DNA from 4 places in the Paenibacillus sp. JT22N1 genome. Region 3 is predicted to be linked to each of the others. Evidence: riboswitches for the same ligand, from Rfam matches in the RefSeq annotation. Region 3 holds a riboswitch; each other region holds the start of a gene.
What was found. A riboswitch is a leader RNA that binds a small molecule or an ion and turns the genes downstream of it on or off. The one in region 3 is predicted to bind cobalamin.
Positions count from the first base shown of each region.

Region 1: another riboswitch for cobalamin. It lies ahead of cobJ (precorrin-3B C(17)-methyltransferase); the one in region 3 lies ahead of AC58UU_RS09930 (ABC transporter substrate-binding protein).
Region 2: another riboswitch for cobalamin. It lies ahead of AC58UU_RS15760 (energy-coupling factor ABC transporter permease); the one in region 3 lies ahead of AC58UU_RS09930 (ABC transporter substrate-binding protein).
Region 4: another riboswitch for cobalamin. It lies ahead of AC58UU_RS15780 ((2Fe-2S) ferredoxin domain-containing protein); the one in region 3 lies ahead of AC58UU_RS09930 (ABC transporter substrate-binding protein).

Region 1 is NZ_JCAUAW010000006.1:345,767-353,901, reverse strand. Features, by position in the region: gene AC58UU_RS14775 (MBL fold metallo-hydrolase) at 1-917, shown strand, start outside; gene AC58UU_RS14770 (SRPBCC family protein) at 926-1,402, shown strand; gene AC58UU_RS14765 (hypothetical protein) at 1,481-1,906, shown strand; gene AC58UU_RS14760 (guanylate kinase) at 1,973-2,551, opposite strand; gene AC58UU_RS14755 (hypothetical protein) at 2,715-2,945, shown strand; cobalamin riboswitch at 2,988-3,189, shown strand; gene cobJ (precorrin-3B C(17)-methyltransferase) at 3,331-5,031, shown strand; gene AC58UU_RS14745 (sirohydrochlorin chelatase) at 5,051-6,031, shown strand; gene cobK (precorrin-6A reductase) at 6,028-6,804, shown strand; gene AC58UU_RS14735 (precorrin-8X methylmutase) at 6,810-7,460, shown strand; gene AC58UU_RS14730 (cobalt-precorrin-5B (C(1))-methyltransferase) at 7,466-8,135, shown strand, end outside.
Region 2 is NZ_JCAUAW010000007.1:162,602-170,736, forward strand. Features, by position in the region: gene AC58UU_RS15730 (extracellular solute-binding protein) at 1-720, opposite strand, end outside; gene AC58UU_RS15735 (carbohydrate ABC transporter permease) at 776-1,642, opposite strand; gene AC58UU_RS15740 (ABC transporter permease) at 1,655-2,563, opposite strand; gene AC58UU_RS15745 (helix-turn-helix transcriptional regulator) at 2,766-5,045, shown strand; gene AC58UU_RS15750 (hypothetical protein) at 5,185-5,469, shown strand; gene AC58UU_RS15755 (helix-turn-helix transcriptional regulator) at 5,485-5,706, opposite strand; cobalamin riboswitch at 6,174-6,367, shown strand; gene AC58UU_RS15760 (energy-coupling factor ABC transporter permease) at 6,516-7,295, shown strand; gene AC58UU_RS15765 (energy-coupling factor ABC transporter substrate-binding protein) at 7,292-7,576, shown strand; gene cbiQ (cobalt ECF transporter T component CbiQ) at 7,573-8,135, shown strand, end outside.
Region 3 is NZ_JCAUAW010000004.1:170,575-178,709, reverse strand. Features, by position in the region: gene cobS (adenosylcobinamide-GDP ribazoletransferase) at 1-461, opposite strand, end outside; gene cbiB (adenosylcobinamide-phosphate synthase CbiB) at 434-1,423, opposite strand; gene cobU (bifunctional adenosylcobinamide kinase/adenosylcobinamide-phosphate guanylyltransferase) at 1,455-2,015, opposite strand; gene cobT (nicotinate-nucleotide--dimethylbenzimidazole phosphoribosyltransferase) at 2,083-3,156, opposite strand; gene AC58UU_RS09940 (ABC transporter ATP-binding protein) at 3,180-3,956, opposite strand; gene AC58UU_RS09935 (FecCD family ABC transporter permease) at 3,962-4,999, opposite strand; gene AC58UU_RS09930 (ABC transporter substrate-binding protein) at 5,001-6,014, opposite strand; cobalamin riboswitch at 6,167-6,319, opposite strand; gene AC58UU_RS09925 (hypothetical protein) at 6,352-6,879, opposite strand; gene AC58UU_RS09920 (aspartyl-phosphate phosphatase Spo0E family protein) at 6,941-7,207, opposite strand; gene AC58UU_RS09915 (aminotransferase class I/II-fold pyridoxal phosphate-dependent enzyme) at 7,276-8,135, opposite strand, start outside.
Region 4 is NZ_JCAUAW010000007.1:171,084-179,218, reverse strand. Features, by position in the region: gene AC58UU_RS15820 (phosphatidylglycerophosphatase A family protein) at 1-95, opposite strand, end outside; gene AC58UU_RS15815 (GerMN domain-containing protein) at 380-1,393, shown strand; gene rph (ribonuclease PH) at 1,589-2,347, shown strand; gene AC58UU_RS15805 (XTP/dITP diphosphatase) at 2,331-2,978, shown strand; gene asnB (asparagine synthase (glutamine-hydrolyzing)) at 3,033-4,877, opposite strand; gene AC58UU_RS15795 (hypothetical protein) at 5,056-5,412, shown strand; gene AC58UU_RS15790 (DUF4023 family protein) at 5,459-5,572, shown strand; gene AC58UU_RS15785 (hypothetical protein) at 5,744-5,881, shown strand; cobalamin riboswitch at 6,015-6,217, shown strand; gene AC58UU_RS15780 ((2Fe-2S) ferredoxin domain-containing protein) at 6,250-6,618, shown strand; gene AC58UU_RS15775 (energy-coupling factor ABC transporter ATP-binding protein) at 7,403-8,135, opposite strand, start outside.

The DNA of each region.
Region 1 (8,135 bases), on a different contig from region 3:
ATATGGGCTTCATGAATACCGTGGGGATCTTGCTCGATTTTGCGAAAAGCAGTCCTAATCGACGTCCAAAGACGAAATTTGCGATGGAAACCCCCAATTTGATCAAGGATCTGGAAACGAAAGTGACTTGGTTTGGTCATTCCGCTTCCTTACTTACGATCGATGGAAAAGCCTTATTATTAGATCCCATGCTCGGCAAAGCGCCTTCGCCGTTTCCGTGGTTCGGGAAGGGAAGATATAGCGGGGGATTGCCTTTTGAAATTGCGCAGCTGCCAGTGATTGATGCCGTTATTCTGTCACACGACCATTATGATCATTTGGATTATGGAACGATAATGAAAATAAAACATAAAGTGAACAAGTTTTTTGTCCCGCTTGGGGTTGGTGGTCATCTGATCAGATGGGGTGTGCAGCCTGAGAAGATCGAAGAGTATGACTGGTGGGATGAGTTTACGTTTGAAGGTTTAACGTTGGCTTGTACTCCTGCCACACACTTTTCGGGGAGAAGCATGACGGATCGCGGTGCAACCTTATGGTGCTCGTGGGTGATCAAAGGAAAGCAGTCCAGCATCTTCTTCAGTGGTGATAGTGGGTATTCCTCTCATTTCAAAAAAATTGGGCTTAAATATGGTCCGTTCGATCTTACTCTGATGGAGTGCGGTCAATACGATGATCGCTGGTCTGATATTCATATGATGCCGGAAGAAACGGTTCAAGCCCATATGGATGTGAAAGGGAAGCTGATGATACCGATACATTGGGGAGCTTTCACGCTGACCTTACATGACTGGACAGATCCGGTAGAGCGTGCAACAAGGGCCGCACATGATAACAAAGTGTCAATTGTCACACCGAAAATAGGGCAAACTGTTATCGTGAACGCCGCGGATCACCCGATAGAAACTTGGTGGAAGTAGAGGGGGCCATGCCAACTATACGACAGGAGTTACTTATTCATGCACCTATCGAGGTGTGTTTTGATTTGGCAAGGAGTATAGATATCCATGAGGAATCAACCTCCCATACGAAGGAAAGAGCGATAGCAGGCAGGACACAGGGGTTGATTGAGCGTGGAGAAACAGTGACTTGGGAAGCTTACCATTTTGGTATTAAGCAGCAATTGACTGCCCAGATTACTGAGATGGATAAGCCGCATTACTTTGTAGATGAAATGGTAAGAGGGGCGTTCAAGCGATTTCATCATACACATGAATTTGTAGCTGTAGAACAAGGCACTTTGATGGTGGATACGTTCGATTACACCTCACCTTTTGGAGGATTGGGGAAGCTTGTCGATCACTTGTTTTTAGCAAAATATATGACTCGATTTCTTGAAAAGCGCAATTACTACGTGAAGAAGATTGCCGAAGAGACAGCGAACTCTGCAAGGTCTCCAAGGTAAGAACTGGATACTAAGGCGGCCACATGGTATTATGGATAAGGCTGGTAGATCGAAGTGATCAGGAGAGAAGAAGAATCTATGGTTGAACAAAAAAGTGAACGAAAATTTCATTTTCTGGGTGTACTGCTTGGTGTAGCGGTTGATAACTTGGGGACTTTGATATCGACTGCGTTAATTGGCGGTATATATTTTGCTAATCGCCCGGTGGATGAGCAGGATGTAAATGTTATATATTCGAATGTAGGCCTATTACTTTTGCTTTTGGTAGTTGGTTTGTTCTGGTCGTTTCTTGGCGGATACATCGCCGCTAAGGTTGCGAAGCGTGCCGAATATTTCAATGCGGCCATTATTGGTGTCATCGGCGCTGCAATCGGATTTGATTCCATGTTAACCAATCATAGCATTCCGTTATGGTATGAGTTGATTGGCTTTATCGTCATCGTACCGATTTCATTATTAGGCGGATTCGTGGCCTTGAAGAGGAAAAAAGCCCCATTAAAATGAATGTTGGATCGTAAAAAAGAGACTCGGTGATGTCGATCACCGGGTCTCTTGGCGTTAATAGCACATTTAACTAGTTGTAGTTGCCATGTGGGCGAGCATGGTTGCCTTCACCTTGTCGATCGTTTCTTGTAAATTCATATTCTCAAAAACATGCTCACAATCCTTGCGGTAGGAGACTTCCTCTATGTAGTGATTCATGTAGTGGTCAATGACGTCAGTAGGCGTATTTCGAGCAAGCATACGTTCCATGATGGTTTGTTTGTTGACATAGATGAACAAGCGGATAGCTCTTTCTCCAAATGTATACTTGAAACGATTAGCTGCATAACGATTCACAATGACATAGATAAGTCCGTCTTTGCGAAGCGCTTCATCGATGTCCGCTTTCTTAATACCATAGAAATTCCCATTAATTTCAACAGTTTGAAAAAATTCACCTGCAATGTCACTATCGATGAACACTTTGCGTGAGATGAAATTATAATCCTTCCCGTTGATTTCTTTGGGTCTAGGTGTTCGAGTTGTGTAGGAGACGACAGATGAGAAACCAAGCTCTTTGGCAATGTGATGGGCAATTGTTTTACGACCAGAACCGCTAGTGCCAGTAAAGACAAACACCAATCCATTCGTTTCATGACTGCTCATATCAATTCCTCCTTCATATAATGAAAGCGTTATCTTGATAGATTCATTATAGTACGAAAATTCTGAAAATTAAAGAAATACTTTCTCGTTTTGATAGGAATCAAAGGGTAAAAATACGCTATAATAGTTAACATCACTTCGTTTAATTGAAAGGAACCTAACTATGCCTAAATATGCGAATTTAAGTGCGGAAGCAACGGAATTTTTACGTCAAAAAACGGGAAGCAGTCACTTAGAGTGCTATACCTATATTGACCCGGAGCGTGGGGAGGATAGTTTTTTTATCGTTAAAACGATCAACAAGGTCATTCAAGTTTCTTTTGCCGAAGTGACCTATAATCCAAGCAGTTACCAGAGTTTGATGGAAGGACTCTACCAGGCCATCTATGAATAAATACGTGACAACCCTATCGATAGATGGTAGGATGATCGTAATTGCATATCATAGGAATTAGGTGCCATAGATCCATTCGGGTGTATGGTTAAAAGGGAAGACCGGTGAAATACCGGCACGGACCCGCCACTGTAAAAATCGCCGTTTATTACGGTAACTCCTTGCAACATGCCACTGGGTAACAACCTGGGAAGGTGCAAGGGGATGATTAAGTCAGGAGACCTGCCTAATTCAACAACACAATAACCCTACGAGGAATTAGGGAGTGTTAGAGAGCGGTTACTTCTGGTTTTATTAACTGTAGTAATTTACCAAGCATTTCTAACATGACTTAATGTTAGGGATGCTTTTTTGTTTGTGTAATTATGGGGAAGGGTGATACAAATTGTCAGGAAAACTGCTCATTATCGGCTTTGGGCCGGGGAGTTTTGAACATATTACGAAGCGTGCACGGGAAGCGATTGGGGAAAGTGAAGTTATCATCGGATATAACACCTATGTGGATCTTATCGCAGGTCTGTTAACCGAACAGCAAGTAGTTCGAACAGGCATGACGGAAGAAGTGAGTCGTGCGCAAGAGGCTGTGCGGCAAGCGAAGCAGGGGAAGAAAGTTGCCGTTATTTCCAGTGGAGACGCCGGCGTGTATGGGATGGCCGGTCTTATCTATGAGGTATTGATGGAACAAGGCTGGACCCGTGAGAAAGGCGTTGAAGTAGAAGTGATTCCTGGCATTTCAGCTGTTCATTCGGCTGGATCTCTGTTAGGAGCGCCAATTATGCATGATTCTTGCACAATCAGCTTAAGTGATCATCTTACGCCATGGGAGCTGATTGCGAAGCGGGTGGAGGCAGCGGGGATGGCAGATTTCGTTATTGCCCTATATAACCCGCGAAGCGGTAGACGGACCAGACAGATTGTTGAGACTCAGCGCATCCTCCTAAAGTACCGTTCTCCTTTAACCCCTGTTGGGATTGTCAAAAGCGCGTATCGAGATCGTCAACATGTTGTTGTGACGACGCTTGCTGATATGCTGAATCATGATATTGGCATGTTAACGACTATCATTATTGGTAATTCCGCAACCAAGCTGTATGACGGTCTCATGATTACACCACGCGGTTATCAGCGGAAATACACATTAGGGGCTGAAACACAGCCGCTCAAACCACATCAAAGGTTGAAATCCGAGGCTGAGCCCTGGGCTTTGGAACAATTGGATGAGCAGGATTGGGATGAATCCATGGAGGAGTTCGATGAAGAAGATGAACTCTTAGATGATGAGGTCACAGAAATGAAAGAACCTTCCCAGCTGAAGTCATCGCCGAATTTGTCGCCTAGTAACTCCTTACAGCTTGCAATGGAAGCCTTGCAGCTAGTATCAGTATCCAAAGGGAATGAAGAGGTGCCATTTGAATTTGATGAGAAGCTGACTGCGACCCAATCTATCTTTGAGTTTGCAGTAAGCCCAGGTATCGCGAATAAAAAGTTAACAGCAGCCCAACTGTGTGCGTTAGGCGAGATTATTGGAGATCGTGGAGATATTGAATACTCACCGCATCATCAACTGATTGTTCGTGTGCAAACCAATAACCCTAAACAGATTACAACCGAACTAAGTGCACTTGGTTTATTATTATCACCGATTGGTGATGTTGCCCAGATCAAAGCATGCGACTTTTGTAATTTGGAAAAAGGTGAATCTATTCCTTATGCGGAAGCCATCCATCATCGGATTGGCAATCTAGAAGTACCTAAAGAGTTGAAAATTGGGTTCAACGGGTGTGGCATGGCTTGTTATGGGGCTGTTCAGCAAGATATCGGCATCGTCTACCGCAAAGAGAAATTTGATCTATTTCTTGGCGGAAAAACAGTAGGTCGAAATGCACATGCGGCTCAGCCTGTTGCAGAAGGAATTGATCCTGAGGAGCTTGTCGAATTAGTGGGCAGGATCGTAGAACGTTACCAAAAAGAAGGACATCCGAACGAGCGGTTTCATAAATTTTTCAAGCGTGTCAAAGAAATTGAAGGCTACCGCCATCAAGAAATGGTAGGTTTCGTTATCGAAAATGCCATTTGCGGCGATTAGAATTAGGGGGAAATAAAGGATGAATGCTGTTTTATTTGTGGGTCATGGGAGTCGGGAAGAAGGCGGGAATGAGGAAGTTCGCCTTTTTGTTTCAGAAATAGCGAGTAAGATGAAAGAGCAAATTGTGGAGACCTGTTTCTTGGAATTTGTTCAACCAACGATCATGCAAGGAATTGATCGCTGTGTAGAATTAGGGGCTACTCATATTGTGGTCATTCCGATTATCTTATTTGCGGCTGGGCATGCGAAAATTCATATCCCATCTGCTATTGATGATGCGAAATTAAAATATCCTTTGGTGAAATTTACATACGGTAGACCTATTGGGGTTCATGAACAAATTCTCGATATTTTATCCTCTAGGGTAGAAGATCTCGGAGTTCAAGTGAAAGAGGACTTAGGTGAAACAGCTTTACTTATTGTTGGGCGTGGAAGCAGTGATGCAGATGCAAATAGCGATCTGTTTAAAATCTCACGCTTATTTTGGGAGAAGCTTCAGGTGAAATGGGTAGAAACGGCCTTTATCGGAGTTACAGCACCTCTGATGGATGCTGGGATTGAGCGCTGTTTGCTGCTCGGCGCGAAGAAGGTAATCATTTTGCCGTATTTCCTGTTCACAGGCGTTTTGATTCAACGTATGGAACAAATGGTTCAAGGGTATCGGGAAACATATCCAGATAAACAATTCCAGATGGCTCCTTATTTCGGCTTCCATCCGCTGCTTCAAGAGATTCTGATTGGACGCGCGCAGGAAGCGCTTCAAGATGAAGTGAAGATGAACTGCGACATGTGCCAATATCGTCTAGAGGCGATGAAGCATATCGATCATCATCACCATCATGATCATGACGATCATCATCATCACGAACATGAGCACGATCATAAACACGAGCATGACCACGATCACGACCATCATGACCATGAGCATAAACACGACCACGATCACGATCATCACGACCATGATCACGACCATGCTCATTCAAGAGGTGACAAACGATGATTCTTGTTCTTGCAGGTACGAGTGACGCTAGGGAGCTGGCGTTAGGAATTCGCGCAGCAGGTTATGCTGTACTCACAACGGTTGTGACCGAAAGCGCAGCGAAGAGCATGGAAGCGGAAGGGCTTCCGGTACTCATAGGTCGCCTGACCGCGGAAGATATGAACCAGTTAATTCAAGATAAGGGCTTTCGCGTAGTTGTTGATGCGACCCACCCTTTTGCTGAGGAAGCGTCGAAGAATGCGATGGCGGCTGCTAAACTGGCAGCAGTACCTTATGTGCGTTTCGAACGTCAAAGCTTGTCCATCGAGCAAAGTACACTTGTAACGACCGTTGAAGATTATAAACAAGCTGCAGAGTTAGCGGCTGAGAAGCGTGGCAGCATTATGCTGACAACCGGCAGCAAAACGTTGAAGATTTTTGCTGATCGTCTGATTGGGCTTCCTGATACGAGGCTCATTGCACGGATGCTTCCACGCCAAGATAATATGGAGAAATGCGAAGAACTGGGTATTGAGCAGAAAAATATTGTGGCTATGCAAGGCCCTTTTTCCAAAGAGTTAAATAAAGCTCTTTATGACCATTACAAAGTTACTTTGATGATAACAAAAGAAAGCGGGAAAGTCGGTGCTGTGGATGAGAAGCTCGAAGCAGCGCTGGAAATGGGTATTCCGAGTATTGTCATAGGTAGACCGGAACTTGAATATGGGACGCTTTATTCTGACTTTCAAGGCGTTATTCAATTTATAAACGATAGCATTCATAAGGAGGGCTAAATACGATGGATTTTCACACGGATTTTAAACCGTTAACGGTACAACCGCAAGAAATTGAAGAGAAAAGCTTTGAGATGATTACAGAAGAATTAGGCGAGCATACATTTACTCCGGAGCAATACCCTGTTGTACAGCGTGTGATTCATGCCTCAGCGGATTTTGAATTAGGACGCAGTCTTGTCTTTCATCCGAGAGCAATCGAAGCGGGTATTGCTGCCATTCGAGCTGGCAAAATCGTTGTGGCCGACGTTCAGATGGTACAAGTCGGCATTAGTAAGCCGCGTATTGAGCAATTCGGCGGCGATGTTAGAGTGTATATCTCGGATAAGGATGTCATGGAGGAAGCCAAGCGTCTGAACACGACACGGGCGATTATTTCCATTCGCAAAGCGATTAAGGAAGCGGATGGAGCTATTTATGCCATCGGGAACGCACCGACAGCGTTGCTGGAGCTGATTCGACTCGTCAAAGAAGGAATCGCGAAGCCGGGGCTGATCGTCGGTGTGCCTGTTGGATTCGTTTCCGCAGCGGAATCGAAGGATGAACTGGCCAAGCTGGACATCCCGTTCATCACGAACATTGGCCGCAAAGGCGGCAGTCCCGTTGCCGTTGCAGCAGTCAACGCGCTGTCGATTATGGCGGCGCGTAAGGAGTAGCGCCTATGGAGGAAGTACCGGGCAAGCCCCTGCGCCACGGCTACACCACCGGCTCCTGCGCAACCGCAGGAGCCAAAGCAGCTCTAGTGGCGCTCATCGAGCAAGCGCCACAAACGCACGTGCACATCCGTATCCCCATCGGGGAGACAGTTGAGTTTGCCCTGCACAGCTGCGCATTCACGCAGCTGTGGGGCGAAGCCGCCCTCATCAAGGACGGCGGCGATGATCCCGATGCGACACACGGTGCGGAGATCATCGTGCGCGTAAGCTTCCGTGCCGAGCCTGGCGTTGGCATCGATGGAGGCATTGGCGTCGGGCGCGTGACGAAGCCCGGCCTGCCGATAGAGATCGGTCAAGCGGCGATCAACCCGGTTCCGCGGAAAATGATCCGCGAAACCGTGCAGGAAGTGCTTGACCATTACGAGATCGTGCACGGTGTAGACGTACTCGTATCTGTGCCCGCCGGCGAAGAAATCGCCAAGAAGACGCTGAATGGGCGTCTTGGCATCCTCGGCGGCATCTCGATTCTCGGCACCCGTGGCACGGTGGTGCCATTTTCGAGTGCGGCCTACAAGGCCAGTGTCGCACAAGCGATTCGCGTAGCCGTGAAATGCGGCTGCAAGCATCTGGTGCTCTCGACCGGCGGCCGGACGGAAATATTCGGGATTGGCATGT
Region 2 (8,135 bases), on a different contig from region 3:
TTTGACGTCTCGGCCGTCGAGATAGAAGCCTTCGTTGGTTTGAAAGTTAGCAGATAGCACTTTAAGCAATAACAGATTATTCCCAAGCCGGAAGCTGAACGGATAGCTCTTCGGATACAGTTCTTTCAATTTTTTGAGCACGGTATACAGTTCATCGAAGTTGGTTGGAGCAGTTAGGTTATGCTTTTGGAACACATCCTGCCGATACATCCAAATCATTCGGTTTGCTTCGCCAAACCCTTCATTGGGAAACATGTACATGTTCCCGTCTGCCGCCAATTGCGCTTTCGCAATCTCCGGATATTTCTCCATCCATTTAGTGAAATTCGGCATATCAGCCTTGTAATCTAAAATGTTGACAAGAGCGCCCTGTTGTCCGAATTTATTAGTCTGCGATCTTCCATACATAAACATCAGATCAGGCATATCTCCCGAGGCGATCGATAAGTTAATCGTATCCTCGAGCTTACCGGAAGGTGTTTGCACATTAAATGTGGCCCCTGTTTTCTCCTCGATCATCTTCCAGACTGGCCAATCTTTATTGTAAGGATAGCTGGGGTGGGAATCGGTTAACATCGTAAACGTCTTTTTCGTCAAAGCTCCAGATTTCTCCGGATTAGTTGTCGCAGCTTGGCCGCCTTCTTGCTTCTTTTCACTGCAGCCTGCAATTAATGTCATACTCAACATGATCATCATGAATAGAAATAATCCTTTTTTCACTGCAACCGCTCCTTTTTTACTACGTCATCCATCTGTAGACCAAATAAGAAATCCTTTATCCTTTGATCGCCCCGATCATCACCCCCTTAACGAAATACTTTTGCAGGAATGGATACACGGCGAGAATAGGCAAGGTAGCTACCATTATCGTGGCATACTTTAAGGATTCTTCCACAATGACCTGATCGCCTCCTATCCCCATAGCATCCGAAAAATTTAATTGGCCTGCCAGGACGATATTCCGTAAAATAACCTGCAACGGAAATAGATCGGGATTACGTAAATATAAGAGGGGAAGCATGAAATTGTTCCACATGGCTACGGCATAAAAAAGTCCTATTGTCGCAAAAATGGCCTTGGACAGCGGCATGACGATTCTAAAGAAAATGCCTAATTCATTTAAACCATCGATCTTTCCGGATTCCTCCAGCTCTACTGGAACTCCGCTGTAAAACGTTCTCATGATCAACAGGTTCCAGGTACTTACGACCGCCGGCAATACCATCCCCCATAGCGTATCCATCAACCCGTAGGATTTGACGACCAGAAAGGTTGGAATCATGCCTCCGTTGAAAAACATGGTGAACACGATCATTAAAGTGAAGACTTTGAAGAAGGGCATCTCTCTCTTGGACAGCGAATAGGCTCCCAGTGAAGTAATCATTAAGGAGAGAGCGGTCCCCACAATCGTATAGATCAGCGTATTCACATAACCTGTTAAAATACGGGGGTCATTCAAAACAAATTTGTACATATCCAGATTAATCCCTTTTGGAAAAAATGAGATCTCGCCCTTCATCACATAAACATCCTTACTTAAGGATACGGCTATCATGTACAAGAAGGGATACAGCGTGACAATAACAACACCGAGTAAAACGACAACATTGATCACCGTAAAAAGAGAGATCCTTGATTTCATGAGACAGCTCCTTCACCATAAGCTTGTTTCAGATAGCTTCCGGCTTGCATAGTTTGTTGAAACAATAAAGACTAAACTGACCAACCCTGTAAATACATCAATAGCCGAAGCGTAACTAAAGTTACCCTGCATGAGTCCGACCCGGTAAACATAGGTGCTTAGAATATCCGCGGTCTCGTAGGTGGCTGGATTGTAGAGCAGGAAAACCTTCTCAAAGCCAATCTCAATCACTTTGCCAACATTCAGAATAAGTAGAATAACAATAGTAGGTGCAATTCCCGGTATGGTGATGTGCCATAGCTTTCTCAGACGCGAAGCGCCGTCCATCTCAGAGGCTTCATACAGCATCGGGTCAATGGAAGTTAGTGCGGCCAAATATAGAATCGTTTCCCATCCTACATGCTGCCAGATTTCCGAAAGCACATACACGGAACGAAACATATCCGGCATTAGCATAAAATTAATCTTTTCAAAATCGAGTGCTTCAATGAGCTTGTTGACAACGCCCCCTGAAGGAGACAAGAACATGACAACCATACTGGCTACTATGACATTCGAGATAAAATGAGGTAAATAGCTAATCGTTTGCACAAATCGTTTTAACATCATATTCTTCAATTCATTAAGCAGAAGCGCGAGAACAATCGGTGCGGGGAATCCAAAAATCAATTTATACATTCCCAGCAAGAAGGTGTTTCTTAAAAGCTTTAAAAGATCCGGGTTGTTAAAAAACATGAAATAATATTTGAATCCGACCCATTCACTCCCCATAACGCCTACAAAAGGATTGTAGTTTTTGAAAGAAATGACGATTCCGAACATGGGAACATATTTAAATAAAATGTAATACAACAAGCACGGCAGAAACATTAGAAGTAAATATTTGTGCTTGATCATTTTTTGCGCCATGGTATCCTGCATAGGCTTTCTGATCTCCCCTTAGCTTTTCAAATTTCATTAACAACGGTTTGTCGAACCTTGTAACCATATCTTACTTGGTCCGGCTGTAATCACAATGCTCAACATTCTAGAAGGCTATCCGTAAGCCGAAAAACTTAAAGATCGGATAACATTCGATAAAATGGCTAGCTTGCCGTGACTCTAAAACTCACAGGAATATGCTATGATTATGGAAAAAAAGGGGATGAACATGATGCTGTTCAAGCAAACATATCTTAAACACAAAAACAGCAGCTTATTTATAAAGTTAATGATGAGCTTCATGATCATTGTGGTCATACTGGTTTCGTTCAATTTTATGTCCAACTCTTTTTTTCTCAACAACATACAAAATGAAATCGTGAACACAAGTCAGGCTAACCTGAATACCACCGTTAATGATTATGAAAATCATATATTATCGATCAAAAAGTTCGGAATGAGCCTGCACGTCAATGAAAATGCGAAGCTATTGAACGGTTCGACCGGGGGGCAGATCAACTCTATGCTGCTATACCGCATTCGAAACGAGCTTCAATCCATGTTAGCGGACTCCTATTTAATGATCGATAACATTATTTACTTACTGGGTGATCATTCGATCGTGATTGAAAAGGAAGGGACAAGGACTTTCGAGGAAATGTTCGTCAATTATTATGGGAACAAGGTGTATACCAAGGATTTTTGGCTTCAGGAGCTAGCAAAGCCATATAGCTTCAAGCTGTTTCCCGAATCTGCATTTTTCATGAACTCTTTCGGACAGCAGATCTATAGAGGTCAATTCATCCCAGTGTTGGTCAAAAATCAATTCAATCCCCAATTTTCCTTGATCATTCTGTTGAATAGCAGGAGTATGTTCGCTTCTTTTTATCAGCCGGTCAAAGACGGCAAGCTGTTTATTTCCGATGAAACGGGCACGACTATTTATGCCTCTGATTCGGATTATTCAGCAATTCCCTCTTCTTTACTGGCCTCCGGTCAGAAGACCGGATATATCCAGCAAGGCAAAAATTACTTGTACTATCAGGTGGGCAAGGAAACCGGATATACGTATACCAGTGTTATTCCCTCTTCACAAATCAAAGCAAAAATCGTGCGTTTGAACTGGCTGTTAGCTGGATTTCTCCTATTGTCTATAGCAATTAGTCTCGGAGCATCAATTTTTTTCACGAAACGCTTGAACAATCCGATCCGCAAAATATTGGACTCCATTCAACACCATCATGTATCCATGCCTACAAACAGCAGCATCAGAGAATTCGATTTCATTAGCGAAAAGATTAAGGATATTTCGCAAGCTCATCACGATATCCGACAGGACTTGACTCGGAAGAACTCGCTTCTGAAAAATTACGCGTACATCAATCATCTCAAACAAATTCACACCAACACGCAAGATTTGAAGATGCATATGGCTTTTGACACACCGTTTGTTCTTATCGGTTTTCATTTGATCTTTAGAAGCCATAACCTAAAGCAAATCGACATTCATATACCGAAGGCTTCTTTCTTTATCAGAGAGCTGATCCATACCCATATTTCGCAATCGTTTAACGACTCGTTAACCTTTCAAATTGAGCAGAATTTAATCCTTACCCTTATTTTCTCGAAGGGTGACGAGGCGAACCAGATCGAAGAACATCTACAACGGTTGAGGAAAATATTCGATATGGATCAGCTATACTGCTTGATCACGATCGCAGTCAGTCCGCATCAAACAGACCCGACCTCTTTTACAGAAACCTATGGACACATTTTACGATTACTGGAGTCGAGGAAATTAGGAGAGGATGCCCAGATTATCCCTTTTTCCACTAAAATAACAGGAGATATACCTGAGGATTGGGAAAGAAACGAGCTCCAAGCACATATGGATGCCGGGAACGAGAAGGAGTTATTGCGAATAGGCAGAAAGATGCTTGCTTTACTGGAAAAAAAGGAAGCATCCGTTGAGTATTTCGTTCGATTTGCCCAAACCTTTTCCCAGCAATTGTTGAAAAACTTCTCGCCTGCTGAACGGGATCGTCTGTTAGAAACCATACAGGATGAGAAGCCCCATGATTGTTATACCTTAGAGGCGTTTGATCGATATCTGGAGCAGCTTGTGGCAGCGGCCTGTATCCTATACGACCATAAAAAGGATCAAACAGATCCGATATGCGACTTCGTTCTGACCTACATTCACAACCATTATGGTGACGATATCTCATTAGATATCATCTCTGATCATCTGAAAATAACGTCGTCCTATTTATCCACTTATTTCAAAGAAAAGATGGGAATGAATTTTAGTGATTATGTGCAAACCTATCGAATGAAAAAAGCAGCCGAGCTGCTGGAGACATCAGAATTGAAGGTAAACGAAGTGGCGCAGCGAGTAGGGTACCTCAGTGTTAACTCTTTTATCCGGAACTTTAAGAAGTTTACGGGGTATCCGCCAGGTGAGTATCGAAAAAGAAATTAAAAAATCTTCATGAAGAGAGCTTTGAATGATAGTTCCTGCCGTTTTGGGAAAAAATAGTGGGAGCAATGAAGATCTTACCGGCAGCCCCGACATTGAGTTTAATAATCACAATCCACTAGTATCGGGGTAAGGTACTAACGTGAATAAGCCTAAGAGCTCCGAGCCTGATCTGATCGAATATATGCAGCTGGTGAAACAGACGAAGTTGGAGCGTTATGATACCTCCATAGATAACCATACACAAGTTCGAATCGCCAGTCTCACACCTGTATTTAAAGGGGATCTAGCAGTGCTTGGCCTTACACCCGTTCTTACGATGCCTGTTTACACAAGCGTATCAGAAATCGCGCCTGTTGTTATGGTACCTTGGAAAAAGCACACGTGGAAAGATCGTCTATCGATGATTAGAGCCTCCTTTATATAATCCCTCTGTCATCGGCTATAACACTGATCTCTCCATCGCCGCGGATTCCTGGAAAGTTATATGATCCTCGTTCCTTTTGTTTTGCTGAACCCATTCTGTAGCCTCTGACTGATCAAAAAACACCATGCCACTGACCACTTTTAAGTAAGGTAATCCCTCCTTCATCCACTTGCTTAAAGTTTGTTTTGAAACACCTATAACTTGGTAAAACTCAGTCTCCCGAATCAGATTTTGCATCTGAGTTACCTCCCTCCAATTTTTACGTTCGGATTTTAACATCGCAATTTAATTGCGCGAAATACATCTTGCGATTCCCGTCATTTGTGTCCATTCCGTGAATATCTAGATGACAAAAAGCCCAGATAAAAGTGCTGGGCGAAAACGATTTCTAGATAGCTAGGACAACAACAGGACAACCGAGCCAACCGAGAATATTTCGTGCATACCTCTAGGCAGAACAACTACATGTCAACAAGGAACGTATTTCAAGGCCTCTACGAGCTTCTCTAAGGACCGAAAGACATTTAAATGTTTCCAGACTTCTAAGCGTGCGGTCGGGGGGTTCGAATCCCTCCTGGGACGTTCATGCACGGCAAAGGATCGCGAGAAATCGCGATCTTTTTTTGTTTATCTACATTTGTTAAAATTAAAAATTCTCTATGCTACGAATCTTTCATATTATGTTATACTCTTTTCAATTACATATTTTTTCGAATAAATGAGGTGCCCTTGCGTAGCAACCAAGGGGTAACAGGGAATCGGGTGCAAATCCCGAGCGGTCCCGCCACTGTATTCGGGGAGTTTCTTTCTATCATGTCACTTGATGCATATTCAGGGAAGGCTGAAAGAATACGATGATCCGAGAGCCAGGAGACCTACCTTCATTTATGCACCCAGAAACCTTCGCGGAAAGGAGCGGTGTACGTCAAGTCTCTCGACATCTAGCTTATATTTGTCGTTTATTCGTACGTACCCACGACCAATCCATCAGGATTGGTCTTTTTTGTTCGTTACTCAAACTTCAATTTAGGAGGAATTAAAAAAACATGCAAACAAAAACACGAAAGACCAAGGTCACTAGCTTCTTACTAGTGGTTATAGGGTTAGCCCTCTATCTATTCATTAATGAACCGCAAACCGTCTACGGCATGCACATTATGGAAGGATTTCTCCCCGTAGGTTGGGCAATATTTTGGTGGGCAGCCTTCCTTCCGTTCTTCTTTCTAGGTGTCCGAGCACTTATCAAAATTACAAAAGAACATCCAGAGCTCAAAATTATGCTCGGCCTTGCTGGCGCATTCACCTTCGTACTGTCGGCATTGAAGATCCCTTCTGTAACCGGAAGCAGCTCTCACCCAACAGGTACAGGTTTAGGAGCTGTAATGTTCGGACCGCTCCCTATGAGCGTCCTAGGGTCGATTGTATTGTTGTTTCAAGCGGTTTTACTTGCTCATGGAGGACTTACTACACTCGGAGCAAATGCTTTCTCCATGGCCCTCTCCGGTCCAGTAGTTGGTTACTTCATATATAAGTCCATGATGAAAACAACCGGCAAACAAAAATGGTCGATATTTTTGGCGGCTGCTCTTGCCGACTTATCCACATACATTGTTACTTCTGTCCAATTAGCTCTTGCATTCCCAGCTGAACAAGGTGGATTTATAGCATCCTTCTTGAAATTCGGCGGCATTTTTGCCATTACGCAAATCCCTCTTGCCATTAGTGAAGGCATTTTAACCGTCTTAATATGGAATTGGTTACAATCTTACAGCCCTAAAGAGCTATCCATTCTACAACATAAAATGAAAGGAGCTTCTGAACTATGAAAACTCGAACTGCAAATACCCTCATGCTGATTGCCGTTGTATTATTAGCAGTCTTGCCCCTTATTTTCGTACAAGGTGAATTTGGTGGAGCTGATAACGCCGCTGAACAATTAATTCAGAGTATTCAACCTTCCTATACGCCATGGTTCTCTTCTTTATTTGAGCTCCCAGCTGAGACGGAAAGTATGCTATTCGCCTTACAAGCAGCCATTGGCGCTGGCTTCATAGGGTTTGCTTTTGGCTTTTTCAAAGGGAAAGCGTCTAAATCCAAAAATCAATGATGAAACAGATCGATTCACTCTCCTATAAAAATGCCTTACGCCCCCTATCACCGATGTGGAAGTGCGGTTTTGCAGTTACCATGCTGATATTTTCTTATCTTACGCATCCTGCGGTCCAGGTACTTATAGCGTTTTGGATGGCCCTGTGGACGGTAGGCTACGCTCGCATTCCAATCAAATATTATGTAACTATCATCGGTGCTGCATGTCTTTTTTTTGTAAGTAGTGTACCCGCATTAGTCGTAGAGATCCGTCCTTTGCAAGCAGCCTTGCCTGATATTCATGAGGTGGCGACATTTACATTTATTAACTGGAAGTTGTCCGTTACTTCAACTGGTCTTCTGCTAATTGGAAAATTATTCGTTCGTATTATTGCGAGCCTAAGTTGCGTGTCTTTTATTATGTTCAGTACTCCTTTTTCTGAATTGCTGCAAGTCTTACAAAAAGTTCGTGTTCCCAAGCTGGTTCTGGAAATTATGCTTATTATGTATCGGTTTCTGTTCATCCTATTTGAAATTGCCAATAACATGTATGTAGCTCAGCAATCAAGAGGCGGTCA
Region 3 (8,135 bases):
ATAGCAAGTAAGAAGAATACACCGCCTATTTTCCCAGTACCTAGTAAAGTGTAAAGAAGCGAAAATTTGAGGAGCAGGTGGAGAACACAAACGATGACACCCATGGCGCCTACGCGACTGTCTTTCATGATTTCTAGCATTTGCTCACGGGGTCTGTGACTAAGAATACCATCAGCGGTATCCATTAACCCGTCTAGATGAAGGCCACCTGTTAAGACGACCCAGAACCCAAGCAGCAGAACGGCTGCGGGCATCGCAGGTAGGACGAGGCTTAACCCCTCGCCTGCTAGGAGTAAAAGAAGACCGATGACGAAACCCGCTAGCGGATAGAATATCACGCTTCTTTGGAATACTCGGTCTGTATAGTTAATTTGCACAGGAATGGGCAAACGGGTTAAAAACTGAAAGGCTGCTATGCAAGCACGCAGCCAGTCTAGTAAAACAGTACGAGTAGTATGCACAGCAATCCTCCCATCACTACAAAGCTGACGCCGTAAAGCATCCTCACGGCGTAGACAATATCCTGCTGCGTCCGCGGACGCAGCGGCCAGCCTAGGCGGGCGCGCTCACTCGCAGCGCCGCCATAGACGTTCAGCCCGCCCAGCTCAATTCCGAGTGCCCCGGCTACCGCCGACTCCGGAATTCCGCTATTCGGGCTGGGGTGCAGGTGCGCGAAGCGGCGAATCGCTGACGCTGCGCGCTTCGCTGAGAGGCCCGGCTGCAGCAGGGCGACGAGGATTAACAGGAGGCCGGTCAGCCGAGCCGGGATCCAGTTCATAACGTCGTCCCAGCGGGCCGACGCCCAGCCGAAATGACGGTATCTGTCATTTCGGTAGCCGACCATCGAATCCAGTGTATTCGATGCCCGGTACAGCATTGCGAGCGGCGCTCCGCCGATCAGCGCATAGAACAAGGGCGCGATGACCGCGTCGACGATGTTCTCCGCCACGGTCTCCACAACCGCGCGCGTCAGTTCTTCTTCGCTGAGCTCACCCGTATCACGGCCTACGATGTAGCCCGTGTACTTACGAGCATCTGTGAGATTCCCTGCACGCAGCGGATTGTAAACTAGATAAGCAGCATCTTTTAGTCCTTTAATAGCTATCGTTGTGGAAATAAACCACGTAGAGACCAAGTATCCAAGCCACTCATGTATCGAGCGAGCAGTAAGTATTAGCACCAACATAAGGCTAAAGCTTAGCACCACAGTAGAGACTGTAAGCAGCACACCCTTAGCTCTCAGCCATCCAGACGATTTAACAGATGTCTCTTTTCCTTTATGTAACTTGCCTTCTACCCAGCGGATGAATCGTCCGATAAGAATAACCGGGTGTGTCGGCCACTTCGGATCGCCAATCAGCCAGTCCAGCGCAATGGCAGCAGCCGTCATACTAACGATTTCCTGCCAAGAATATATCCACATATTGATCACCGTTCCATGCCTAAAGACTTATTTATTCCAGTCGATAAGCTCTGCTTTTTAGCTCCATGGGGATGCCTACCGTGACAAGAAATACCTGCTCACATACCTCAGCTAAGCGTTGATTCATTCGTCCTGCCAGGTCTCGAAAACTGCGGCCAAGCGGATATTCCGGCACAATGCCGTCACCTACTTCATTCGTTACCAAGATGAGGTGTCCACGGTAGGAGGACACTGCTTCTACAAGCTCGTCTATGCGTTTCATTACCCGAGCAGAAGCATCTACTTCTCCCTCATGATGGAGCAACCAATTGGACAGCCAAAGTGTCAAACAGTCGACCAAGACCACGGCATCCTCCCCACTCTCCTGCAAGCGGAGCAGTAATTCCCTCAGTTGGAAAGGCTCCTCCCGAGTATCCCATGGATACCCCGAGGCAAGCCTCATCTGCTGATGCAGCTCAACACGCTCCTTCATTTCCTCATCGTAGATGTGGGAAGTCGCGATATAAATCCCTCGTTCGCTGCCATGCATGGCGAGCTTCTCCGCGAAGGAGCTCTTGCCGCTGCGCGCGCCGCCCGTAACCAAAACTGCCATGGCGCCTTCGCCTCCTTATCAATGCTTACTGCGTAAGCTTGCCTTACCCCGGCATGCCCCTACACGGCTACCCCCGCGACACGCCTGCGCTTTCGAATGTCGCCATTTCCTTCATGATCTTGCCTGCGGCATCGATCAAGTTAAAAGCAAGCACCGCGCCCGTTCCTTCGCCCAGGCGCATATCCATCTGCAGCATCGCTGCGAGGCCAACCGCTTCGAGCAGCTTCGCATGCCCCTGCTCCTGCGATAAGTGCGAAGCGAGCATGTAGGACGCGCTTAGCGGTGCTAATCGGCTCGCCACAAGTGCAGCTGCCGACGAGATGAAGCCGTCGACGACCACCGGACAGCGATTCTTCGCTGCGCCGAGAATCACGCCAACAAGTCCAGCGATCTCCAATCCGCCGACCTTCATTAACACATCGAGCGCATACTCAGCGCTTGATCTATTCACCTCATCCACACAAAGCCCATTCACATCCAGCGCCTTATTCACAACAGACACTTTATGCAACCATTTGCCATCATCAATGCCCGTTCCGCGGCCAACTGCTATGCTGGCATCCAAGCCCGTCAAAGCGCATAGAATCGCAGCGCTTGCCGTTGTATTGCCAATCCCCATATCTCCCATAGCAAAGAGTCGATAGCCCTTTCCCACCAATTCATCTACAACTTCTACACCAGCTTGTATTGCCTGCACAGTCTCATCCAACGTTAGTGCCGCTTCACGCGCCATATTACGTGTCCCTTTTCTTACTTTACGAGAAACGAGATTAGGATGCTCCAGGTCAGCATTAACCCCCATATCGACACAGACAACTTCAGCGCCGGCATGTCTGGCAAGAACGTTGACTGCAGCCCCGCCATAAAGGAAATTAAGCACCATTTGAGGCGTTACTTCCGCCGGAAATGCACTAATTCCTTCTTCACATACGCCGTGATCCCCGGCCATTACGATAACCGCTTTTTTCTCAAAAATCGGCATCACTTCGCCCGTAATTCCAGCAACCTGACGCGCAATATCTTCCAGTTTCCCGAGGCTTCCCTGTGGTTTCGTCAACTGATTTAAATGCTCATTTGCTTGGTTCACTACCTCTTGATAAATAGGCTTAATGCTATCTATAATCTCTTGCAACTTATTCATGATTGTGTCCTCCGATAGCTCAACTATTTTCCTGGCTGTAATAAAATTTGCGGCGCATCGTTAACGGGGTGCTGCAGGACAATCGGTTCTGTTCCATACACTTCGCTGATTAATCCGCTGGTAATGATTTCATCAGGTGTTCCTATCGCTGCAAGCTCGCCATTATGTATAACCATTAAACGCGTGCAGTACTGCGCAGCCAAATTCAAGTCATGCAGGACAGCTACAACCGTCAACTCGGATTCTAGCTGCCATTCCTTGATGTAGTCCATCATCTGTACTTGATATCCGATATCCAAGAACGTTGTTGGTTCATCCAGCATAAGCAGCCGCGGCTGCTGCGCCATCACTTTAGCAAGAGCGACACGCTGCCTTTCACCGCCGCTGAGGCGCTCGATTGTTCGATCAATCAGCGGTTCCAAGTGCAGCTTCCGGACAATCCCATCAATTAAACCTTCCGCATCAGCCGGCTCCTCACCAAGCCAATTCTGAAAAGGATATCGGCCCATTTCCACCACTTCACGGACCGTAAAGCCTACTGGAGGCAGCGCATCCTGCTGGAGGACAGCAAGCCATCTAGCCAGCTCTTTTCGTGAATAGGAGGATACTAATCGGCCACCCAGGTCAACACTTCCGTTTTTAACAGGATCAATCCCTGATATTAGACGGAGTAACGTCGACTTACCGCTGCCGTTTGGCCCAATAATGCCAAAAAATTCACCCTGCTTGATCTCAAAGCTGATGTTCTCCAGCACTTGCTGTTCCTTAAAGCTTTGGGAAAGGTGCTCCACTTTAATCATCTTGATCAACCTCTTAACGTTTTCTTATCCTTGTGGAGCAAATAAGCAAAAAATGGCGCACCCAGAAATGCCGTGATAACCCCAAGTGGAATTTCGGTTGGACTCAGCAGGGTACGGGCAAGTGTATCTGCCCAGAGGACATAAACGCCGCCACCAATTGCGGACAATGGAATAATCAACCGATAATCCGGACCTACCAATAATCGCACTAAATGTGGCACGATGAGCCCTACAAAACCGATTACACCGGCAACCGAGACCGCAGCGGCAGTTAGGAATGTAGCCACAATTAGCACAATCAGCTTTGTACGTTCTACACTCACACCGAGATGTGACGCCTGCCGCTCACCCAGAGCCAGTAAATTTAACGACCTTGCATAGCTAAGCAGCACGACAAAACCGATAATTAAATAGGGTGAAATGATATAGGTATACGACCAACCTCGCATTGCCAAGCTGCCCATTAGCCAGAAAATGATTTCATTAATGACTTGATTGGAAATAGACACCATAAAGGATACAATAGCCCCTAGAAATGCCTGCATGACCACGCCTGATAAAATAAGCGTCTCCATCTTCAGCTTCCCTTCGATCTGGGCCAGCTTTAGAACTAGAAATAAAGAAATAAGTCCCGTTACGAAGGCAACAATAGGGATCGACCATTGCCCAAACCACGCCACTTGCAGTCCAAAATAGATTAAAAATGCGGCTCCTACAGAAGCCCCCGAGGATACACCGAGTGCATAAGGATCCGCAAGCGGATTGCGCAGCACACCTTGAAAAGCTGCCCCTGCAATAGAGAGTGAGGCCCCTACAAGAATTCCCAGTAATACACGAGGAAATCGTACTTTATTAATGATTTGTTCCGACGACTGCGGCCAGGTGGCATCGATGTGATCTCCCAGCCAAGGGATATGCTTGGCGAGAATACTGGCAATTTGCAGAACGGGGAGATTAGCAGTGCCAAGCGATAAGCTCGCCACAATAGAAAGAAGAAGGAGTATAACCCCTACTCCTCCCCATAGCATTAATTTTCTTTTCATTTTATTTCACCAGTTCGGGATAAATGCCTTTCGCCATTTCAAGCAATCCATCGGTCAGTCTTGGACCAGGACGGCTGAGCATGTTCTGGTCGAGGCCAATCACCTGCTTGTTCTTCACGGCATCAATGGCATCCCAACCGCTTCGCGTACGTATAATTTCATCAAGTGGTTTCTTGCTCTTACTATCGACAACCCCATTGGCGAACAGAATTACACCTGGGTTTTGTTGAATGATTTTCTCTTCACTGATTTGATACCAGCCTTTTCCGTCTCCTGCGACGTTAATCCCGCCAGAAAGCTTGATCAATTCATCCATGTATTCGCCACTGCCCACTGTCCATCCTGGGGCAAATTCAATGTATACCTTTTTCTTGTTCTCTTGCTTGACGTCTTTCACTGCATTAACAACCTTTTGACGGTCCGCTTTCATCTTAGCAACCACTTTTTCCGCTTGCTCCTGATGATCTGTAATCAATCCGTAAGTTTGAATGTTAGCAATGGCATCATCCAAGGTTTTCGGCTCCACTTTAAACACGTTAATATTCAAAGTACGCAGCTTTTCTACCGTATCGGGTTTCATCGAAACCCCAGTGAATACAACATTCGCGTTAGCTGCGATCACCGCTTCTTGGTTAGGTTTCGTTATGCTGCCAAGTTTCGGTTTTGTTTTAGCCGCTTCTGGATAATCATCAAAATCAGATACACCAACTATATTAGCCTCCAGCCCAATTGCAAAAAGGGCTTCAGTCTCTGCCGGGGAGACGGATGCAATACGCTCAGGCGCTTTATCAAAAGTAAACTCCTTGCCCGTAGCATCCTTTATTTTCAAAGGGTAGACCGTCTTTTTGGCTGCTGTTGATGGTGTCGTCGTTGCAGCAGGAGCTTTCGTCCCTTCCCCGCCAAGCTTAGACGGATTAGAAATTTCCGTTTCCTTTTTACCGCAAGCTGCGAGACTAATTGCTGTTACTAGCGCTACTGTAAGAATAAATGCTTTTTTTACTGAATTCCTTTTCATCTAGCAAACCCTCTCTCTGAACAATTTATTTCGATTGACCCTAACAAAAAAGCCCCTTTGTTCTCGAAGGAACAAAGGGGACGATAAATCGCGGCGCTCAGCAACCCGCAGGTTGCTTCCTGATTTAACGCGATCCTTTTCCTCGAAGGATGTCGTAAACGGCACCATGGGCAGGTATCCTGACTCTCCCGGCAACTCATGCCTGGATTACAGTGGCGGGACCGTGCCGGACTTTAACCGGCTTCCCTTTTAAGTGGCAATCTCTTCTTAATGAGCTTACCAGCACCTATGGCTGCATATTTTACTATCAATCTATTTGTCGATTATAGACTTCTTGTTACTTTTGTGCAATTACTTTGAGCACTTGTTTCGACTCATTCAACTTTGGAGCATTTTGAGGAATAAAAGCCACCAAGCCTTTTCCTTCAAAACCTTGTTCTTTCATCCATTTGTTTCCTGCAAGAGGAATACCATATAGATGCTTTTCAGCAGGCTTGCCTTCTTCGGTTATTTGAATAACACCATCCGGATAATCTTCCGGTTTGATCGTATCATCCAAAGAAACGAAACCCGCTTGATTACTAAGTGATTTGAATTGATCTTCCGCAAGAATGAAGATGCCATTGCCTCCTGCAGCCAGTTCTACAATCATTTTTTCCAACGAAAAAATAGGGGATGTATTGACTTTGACTGTAGGAACCTCGCCCACCTTGGACTTCAAGGAAATCTCCAGCTTGTCCCCTGCTTCACTTGGAAAACCATTAGAGCCCATCATAAATATAGATACATCCGGCTTCGGTCCGCCGCAACCCGTAAGGAACACCATAAGTCCCATCATCATAACCAACAGCCATTTCACTTTCATGTTGTAAGCGTACCTCCGTTTGTTATCTGAATCCATCGATAATCGCGAGAAAAGTCGGTTTTCACCGACTTTTTTTCCCATTATGCATATATTCATTTATTTTTCGGTCTAGGATTGTGCTCAATTCAACGACGGAATCAGATGTCATTTCTTCCCCATCAAAAACCATCTTTTCTAACCTGCGTCGCAGAGAATGAATCTCTTCTTCTAATAAGGTAAGGGAGTTTTGCTTCTTCGCACGCTTGGTCAACCAACGTTGTCCGAAATCCTGTTCACGAATTTGAAAATGTTTTTGATAGGTTGATAGTTGATATTCCATAAAAGCCATGCTCATCCCTCCTTACTACAAGAATACCAGTTTTCATCAATAATGAACATATTTATTTACGTTATTCATTACAATTTTCTCATAAAATTTCCAATTCTCTCTAAAGCTTCATTTAGTTGAGAAACACTATAAGCATATGAACAACGTAAGAAACCTTCTCCACCTAAACCAAACACATCTCCAGGCACGGCAGCAACCTTTGACTCAAATAATAGCCGTTGTGCAAACTCTTCTGAAGTTAATCCTGTAGCGACAATACTTGGAAATGCATAGAAAGCGCCTTGCGGCTCATGGCATTCGAGACCAATATCTCGGAACCCTTTTACAATGAGACGTCTGCGCTGGTTATAGGACTCGATCATCCGATCTTTTTCTTCCATCCCATTCGTCAACGCCTCGTGAGCAGCAACTTGACCCATGACCGGTGCGCACATCACCGTATATTGATGAATTTTGGTCATCGCCGAAATCAGCTCCTGGTGACCGCAGGCATAACCCATCCGCCAGCCTGTCATGGCAAAAGCTTTGGAGAAACCGCTAACCAAGATTGTCCGATCTTTCATACCAGGAATAGCCGCGAAGCTCACGTGCTTCTGACCATAAGTCAGCTCCGCATATATTTCATCGGAAATGACAATAAGATCCTTCTCTTCAATGACTTTGGCAATCGGAAGCCAATCCTCATAGGTCATAATACCGCCTGTTGGATTGCTAGGATAGCAGAGAATCAATATCTTGGAGCGTGGCGTAATCGCGTCGCGAAGTGCTTTCTCAGTCAGCTTGAACTGATCCTTCGCGAATGTTTCTATCCCAACAGCTACACCGCCGCTTATGCTCGTAATTGGGGAATAAGAAATATAACAAGGTTCAGGGATAAGAATCTCATCGCCGGGCGTTATCAAAGCTCGGAGTGCTAAGTCAATCGCTT
Region 4 (8,135 bases), on a different contig from region 3:
ACAGCTTCTTCGATGACAGCTTGGGAATAGTGACTGAAAACTTCTTCACGGAATTCGTTGAAAATGTTTGCTTTTTCTTTAAGGAATGTTCTCATTGAAGCGCCTCCAAATTAGGTCAATTCTTATTTTTGAGTATAGCATATCTTTATAAGATGCCGAAGGAAGTTAACTCCTAGGATTTGACTTATTGTAATGTCCCACAGGGCGCCGCAGGCTTTAAATCCTGGTGCATGAGTTTTTTTCGAAATGGGACAAAAAGTAGTTATAAATCGGACAAAGCCTCGTATACATATTAATACGAAAAAGCAATGTACAGGCCATAAAAATACAGGGCAGATGCTTCGGGCTTCTGCGAAAACTTGGAGGAGGAAATAAGCTAATGAAACATCAACATTGGATTCGTTCAGCCGCTATCGCGGGGGTAATTGCCTTGCTGACCACGGGATGTTCGGTTCTGGGCACTGGGAAGAAAAGTGACATCGATGCACCTCCGACAACGGGTGCGGAAGCTGACGCGAAGACGACATCAGCAGCCGTTACGATCGATATGATCGAAGACAATTCATCACAGATGACGGTTTATGTAAAAGATGCAAAAGGATTCGTTGCTCCACTTAGTCTTGGATTACCAAAAACGGTGTCTGTCGCCAAAACGACTCTCGAGTATATGGTGGACGGAGGACCGGTTGCAAGTCTGCTTCCATCTGGTTTCCAAGCTCTGCTGCCTAAAGGTACGAAAGTCGTAAGTTTGAATGTTACATCAGACAAGCGTGCCATTGTTGATTTCTCTAAGGAGTTCCTCAATTACGATGGGCCGAATGAGAGAAAGATTTTGGAGGCTATCACTTGGAACCTGACGAGCTTTCCAACCGTAGAGAAAGTGCAGCTGCGTGTAGATGGGAAAGATCTTAAGGAGATGCCGAAAGGGAAGACACCGCTGGATATTCCTCTTGCTCGCTCTATGGGGATCAACATTGAGAAGGCTGAGGACGCTGAATTTGGTCAATCCACACCGGTTACACTCTATTTCTTGAATCAAAATGATCAAAATTACAAATATTATGTACCTGTTACAAGGCTCGTCAAAAGGACAGATGATGTCGCGAAAGCGGTTGTCGAACAGTTGATCAAAGGGCCTGATCAGAAGAAGGGTCTGGCTGCTGTACTGAATGCTACTACGGAAGTTAAGAGCATTAAGCCGTCTGATGGTGTTATAACCGTTGACTTCTCCAATAAATTCCTTGGCGCCGATCAGAAAGCATCCACCGAAGCTATGCAGTCTGTTATTCTTTCATTGACTGAGAACACAAGCTTTAAACAAGTCCAAATTAAAGTGGATGGTGCTGTGAAGCCTGTAACTAAAACAGCTCATATTAATCCGGCTAAGCTTTAAGAAGCTTTCCCGGTTCTAACGACCTCTATGCAAAAGCGCTGTCTTTGACAAGCCGCTTGCATAGGGGTTTTCTCAGCATTATAATCAATGTTCGGCATCATTGTTTTGGCTCGGGATGCTTTTCGCTGGCTACTTTGTTACAATGGGGCGTAGGAACAAGCTTCTGATGGAAGCAACAGGAGGAGAACAACATTTATGAGAATTGGCGGAAGAACGAATCAAGAACTGCGACCAATGAAAATAACCCCTCATTATATAAAACACGCGGAAGGCTCGGTGCTTATTGAGGTCGGGGATACCAAAGTGATTTGTACAGCGACGATTGAAGAGCGAGTCCCACCTTTTATGAAAGGTCAAGGGAAAGGATGGGTAACAGCCGAATATTCGATGCTACCACGTGCTACGCAGGTTAGAAATCAGCGTGAAGCTGCCAAAGGCAAGCTTGGTGGACGTACGATGGAGATTCAGCGTCTTATAGGCCGTGCGCTTCGTTCCGTGGTGAATTTGGAAGCATTAGGCGAAAGATCTATTACACTGGATTGCGATGTTATTCAAGCTGATGGCGGAACTCGTACTACGTCAATTACAGGTGCTTTTGTTGCTATGGCATTTGCCATCGATAAGCTGGCGACAGACAAAAAATTAGCCAAATTCCCGATTAACGACTTTCTGGCTTCTGTGAGCGTTGGTGTTATCGGCCAAACACCGCGGCTGGATCTGAATTATGAAGAAGATTCACATGCTAAAGTAGATATGAACGTCGTGATGACGGGGCAGGGTCAATTCGTAGAAATCCAAGGAACAGGCGAGGATGCACCTTTTTCCCGTAATGAACTGGATGAACTGCTCGCTCTTGCTGAAACAGGCATCCATACGATGATTGAAGAGCAATCTAAAGTATTAGGCCCGATCGCTGATCGCATTCGAGGTGTACATCATGCTGCTACAAAGTAATTTCGTCGTCATTGCAACACGTAACGAGGGTAAAGTCAAAGAGTTTGCGAAGCTTTTTGGAGCAAAAGGCTACAAAGTTCGCTGCTTAACGGACTATACGGATCTTCCAGAAATCGTGGAGAGCGGAACGACGTTTGCAGAAAATGCACGGATTAAAGCGCAGATTATTTCGGCACATCTCCATGTGCCGGTTCTTGCCGATGATTCAGGTTTGTGTGTAGCGGCTTTGAACGGTGAACCGGGTGTTTATTCAGCCAGGTACGCTGGAGAGAATGCTACGGATGAAGACAATAATGCTAAGCTGCTGCAAGAATTAAGTGAGGTAGGTTCTGTAGAAGGATTGCCTGCTAGTGCAGAACACCCAAAGCTTCTAAGCGAAGCTTCCTATGTTTGTGCGCTTACACTCATCGACCCTGTAGCTAATGAAGTGATTGAAGCTGAGGACTCCTGCCGTGGTTACATTATCGGGGAAGAACGTGGCGATAGCGGCTTCGGCTATGATCCGTTGTTTTATATCCCATCTCTTGGGAGAACGATGGCTGAATTAACAATGGAAGAGAAGAATGAGATAAGCCATCGAGCCAAAGCTTTACGCATGTTTTTGGATAGACTTCCTGATCAGAACGACTAATATCATGAAGAAAACCTGCTTTCCACTTCATCGGTGGGAAGCAGGTTTATTCATTTATCGAATGGAAATTTTATAGGAACGTAACCAAGTATCCACTTGTGCCAAATAGGCGAATAGTTGAGGACCTGTCATTAACTGACCAAACCATGGGAGATCGAAATCATTCGTCTCTGAGCTGGCAAGTGCACGGATTTTCTTAACATCAATGAAGGGAAGCAAGGGTGAGCTGGGATCATCCAGAATCTCCAGCACCCATTTTCTCATAGCGGCTAAATAATTAGGGTTGTGTGTCTTTGGATAAGGACTCTTCTTGCGAGTTAGCACATCGTCAGGTAGAACGCCTCTGAGTGCTTTGCGCAAAATACCTTTCTCCCGATCACCCGATGTTTTGATTTCCCAGGGAATATTCCAAACATACTCGACAAGACGGTGATCGCAGAAAGGGACGCGGACTTCAAGGCCGACCGCCATACTCATCCGATCCTTACGATCCAAAAGTGTTGGCATGAACCGGGTAATGTTTAAGTAAGACATTTCTCGCATACGGTTTTGCTGCTGTGTTTCTCCAGCTAACCGCGGCACTTCGTTCAATGCTTGCTGATACCGATTGCTCACATATTCGACTGGTTTGATCCAATCCACAAGATCGGGAGCCAGCAGGTCGACTCGATTGTTCAGTTTTAAGGACCATGGGAACGTCCCCGCAGCCAAAGCTTCTTCGTTGTGGAACCAAGGATATCCACCGAATATTTCGTCAGCAGCCTCGCCGGAAATGGCAACCGTTGCTTCTTTTTTGATCTCACGGCAAAATAAATAAAGAGACCCATCGACATCAGCCATCCCTGGTGTATCGCGGGCAAATACCGCTGTTTTCAGTGATTCCACGAGTTCAGGTGTGTCGAATTCAATATAATGATGCTCTGTCCCCAGATGCTCTGTCATTCGTTTGATCCAAGGTGCATCTGAATTTGGTTGAAATACATTTGCTTTAAAATGCTTGTCATTATCTTTGTAATCAACAGAAAAGGTATGCAAAACGCCTTGCCCGCTCTCCTTGTAATGAGCAGAAGCAAGTGCAGTAAGCGCACTAGAATCGAGTCCACCCGATAGTAGAGTACAGATGGGTACATCAGAAACAAGTTGGCGCTGGGAGGTGTCTCTAAGAAGTTGCCCAACTTGTAATGCCGTAGCGTCGATGTCGTCTGGGTGCTGGTGGCTTTCGAGCTTCCAATAGGTACGAATGGATAAGCCATTGCGGTCAAATACAGCGCATTGTCCTGGTTTGAGCTCAGACATGTTGCGATAAATCCCATGACCAGGTGTGCGAGCTGGACCTACTGCGAAGATCTCGGCCAAGCCTTCCGCACCAACTTCTGCTTCGAAGTCGGGGTGAGCGAGAATGGCTTTCGGCTCAGAGCCGAATAGAAGCACACTATTTTGATGAGAATAAAAAAGCGGCTTTACGCCAAGCCGATCTCTGACCAAATAAAGGGATTGTTCCTGATCATTCCAGGCCGCGAAAGCGAAAATGCCATTAAGTCGATCTACACAAGCTCTCCCCCACTCGATAAAGGCAACAAGCAGCACCTCTGTATCACAGGTCGTGCGGAAATGATGTCCACGAAGTTCGAGCTCCTTTTTGAGTTCAGGGGCGTTATAGAGTTCGCCATTATATACGATCGTATACGTGTAGTCTCCTTGTTTCCGTACCATGGGCTGAGCGCCGTTTTCTGGATCCATTACACTAAGACGCCGATGGCCGAGGGCACAATGCTGTGAAATCCATGTACCAGAAGCATCAGGTCCACGCAAATGGAGCGTTTCCGTCATATTTTCTAGAATGGACGGGTACCCGGTCAAGTCTTTCCGCCAATCTATCCAACCCGTTATTCCGCACATAGACGTTCCTTCCTTTCCTTATAAAGAGAGCATGATGATAAAAGGTATGCAAACTCAAGGTAGATAATGTCTGTCCAGAACTGGATGGGCGCAGTCATCCGGACGGATTTTGTGTTTTGTTGACAGGCCTGATACAATAAACCCAATTCTTACTTACTAAATGACAAAGGTGATGACAATGAAAAAGAAACACTCTAAAGCACAAATTGATTATCTGGCCTCAAGAGAGCATTTTCTGCAAATCAGTAACCAAGCGGATAAACGTATTGCAGAATTAAAAGAAGAAGGTAAAGAAGTAGGGCAAGCAGAAATGGAAGAAATTATTGAGCGTGTCGGCCTACATCGTGCTTACAATGAACTTACCCAAGCGGAGAATGTCTTGATTAACTGGACACAAACGGCTATCAAAACCGAACCGGAATTTATTCAAAACCGCACTAATTTTGAAGAATTGTACGAAAAAGTCAAAACAGATGCAGAAGCAAGAGGCGCGATTCTTAATCTTGCCATGCGTTTAAATTTAGACCTTGTGTGACATTCTAAAGAGGTAGTGCCATTCTTTCTTCAGGAGGCGAATGCTCATGGATAGTCATTTCATTAGCAAGCTGCACGACAAGCAGAGGAAAGCCGCGAAGAATCTCAGGACCCAAGGTGACGGTCAGCCAGGCAGTAATTTGCCGCACAAGAAGCACTAAAGTCTAATGGCACCATCAAGAGCCTGTAGGGAGGTTTCCTTACAGGCTTTTGCTTTTGTGTTCCCTTTGCCTTCGTCCTTTATGGGTATTTTATACAGCATATTTGGTGCGGCATCTCTCCATACTAATCAAGTGATCATTACTTCAACTCACAGGAGGATCAATCTCATCATGAGCAAAAAGAAAAGTAAAAGTATGGATCAGAGGATACAGAGCACAATCGATCATTCGAAGCAATCTTCTCGCATACAGTCGAATCTAGATTCAACAGAACCTGGACATCACCAACCGAATCGTCCTTCCGTTTAAATGTGTGATTTGAAATCGTAAATACAGCTTCGATGAAGTCCCTACCATTTGGTTGGGGCTTTTTCCTTGTATGTAAATAGACTATGAGGTAAGATGATGGTTGAGTTTAAATGATTTGAATAAACTCGGTCATAATTTCATATTCGAAATAGGTGCTTGCACCTCGCTATCCAAGCGCAGGGTAAGCTTAAAAGGGAAGATCGGTTCAAAGCCGACGCGGTCCCGCCACTGTAACAGAGGAGTCAACGTCTCTATGCCACTGATCGACCGATTGGGAAGGCTGACGTTTGATGAAGATCCTGAAGCCAGGAGACCTGCCTATTTCAGCAGCACAGTTATATACCTACGGGAGATAGGGAGGTGTTCTTATGAGTACGTGGGATCTATCAACAGTCCAACATCATGTACTTATCTGTAACGGAGGATCTTGTCTGAAAAATTCAGGAGATGAAACAACGCTAGCCATCCGAGATGAAATTTCGAAGCACGGAGCCGAGCATCTAATACATACAACTCGGACTAGATGTAATGGGCGCTGTCAGGATGCAGGTGTTGTTACGGTGTATCCGCAAGGGATTTGGTACAAGGAAATGACACCAGAGACTGGGAGAAGGCTTGTTAGAGAGCATTTATTAGAGGGGAAACCACTCCAAGAACATATGATTTATAGCTTTGAGGAACGCTTTGTGCCAACCGGAAAAGGAAATAAGGGCATTAGTCGCATACAAAGTAAATAATCAGATAATGAAAGTTTGAAAAGGTAGATATCCCAAATGGTTTATAAACCTTTTGGGATATCTACCTTAAAGCACGTATCCATAAGGACTTCCGCCAATAGGGGGAGGTCCTCTTTGGTCAGAATTTATATGTTTTAGGTAAGGGGTGAGCAAAGCTTACCCCTTATTTATTCGTGCCCTCCAGATTAAGCACGTTTTCAGAGCTTATTTGGCACGGACGCGCAGGATGGTCTGCTGAGAAGTCGATATTCAGCATCTCAGACTCTGTCGACTCGGCGAGCTCTCACTGAAAGCGCGGTTATCGCGCTTATTGGTTCGGGTGCTCCTGAATAAGCGCGTTTTCCGCGCTTATTCAGCGCGGGCGCGCAGGATGGTCTGCTGAGAAGTCGATTTTCAGCTTCTCAGACTCTGTCGGCTCGCAGAGCTCTCGCTGAAAGCGCGGTTTTCGCGCTTATTGGTTCGGGTGCTCCTGAATAAGCGCGTTTTCAGAGCTTATTTGGCACGGACGTGCAGGATGGTCTGCTGAGAAGTCGATATTCAGCTTCTCAGACTCTGTCGACCTTGGCGAGCTCTCACTGAAAGCGCGGTTTTCGCGCTTATTTGTCATACATGTTCATAATGGAACGACAAGCCACTAAGGTGGATGAAAAGAGCTAAACATTGAATTAGCGGAACGAGAGGGCTACCATTAATAGATGCATGCATACATGAAGAAGCTGTCCCTCTAACTATTTATCACTGTTGGGACAGCCACTTTTAACTTATATAGAGTCGTTGATGATAATTATAAATAGACTTTTTGTAATAATGCTGTAAAGTCCTTCACATTCCTTGGTGCCGAGACTCCCCGACGACTAGCTTCAGGCAATGCTTCCCACAAATCTAGCAGCATGGGCCTATCAAGACCAAGCATATTGATAGCCTTGCTATCATTGAATATTTCATCTGGCGTGCCTTCCATGACGCATTGTCCTTGATCCATCACTAGAATCCAATCAGCCCATGAGTAAGCTAGGTTCATATCATGGGTGGCCATGACTAACGTGATTCCGCGGCTATGTATACGGTCAAGTTCCTCGACAAGCTGTTGTTCCGAGATGCGATCCAGATAGGCCGTTGGTTCATCCAGAAGCAGCAGCTTTGGTTCAAGCACAAGCACACCGGCTAGGGCTACTCGTTTCTTTTGACCAAGGCTCAAGTGGTGAATGGGTGTATGTGCTAAATGTTCGAGTCCCATCGTACGTAATATCGCTTCTGCTCGGCGAGTAATCTCAGGCTCAGGAGTAGCAGCATTTCGCAAACCGTAGGTGACATCCTCATAAGGAGTATTCAGTATGAGCTGCTGTTCTGGATCTTGAAAGACAAGTCCAACGTCTTGACGTAACTGTTTAAGTTCTTTGCGGGTGTAAGTCAAAGGTTCGTTCTTCCATAAAACTTGACCTGATGAAGGTGAATGAATGCCAATAGCTTGAAGAAATAAAGTAGATTTGCCAGAACCATTATGACCGCAAATGGCC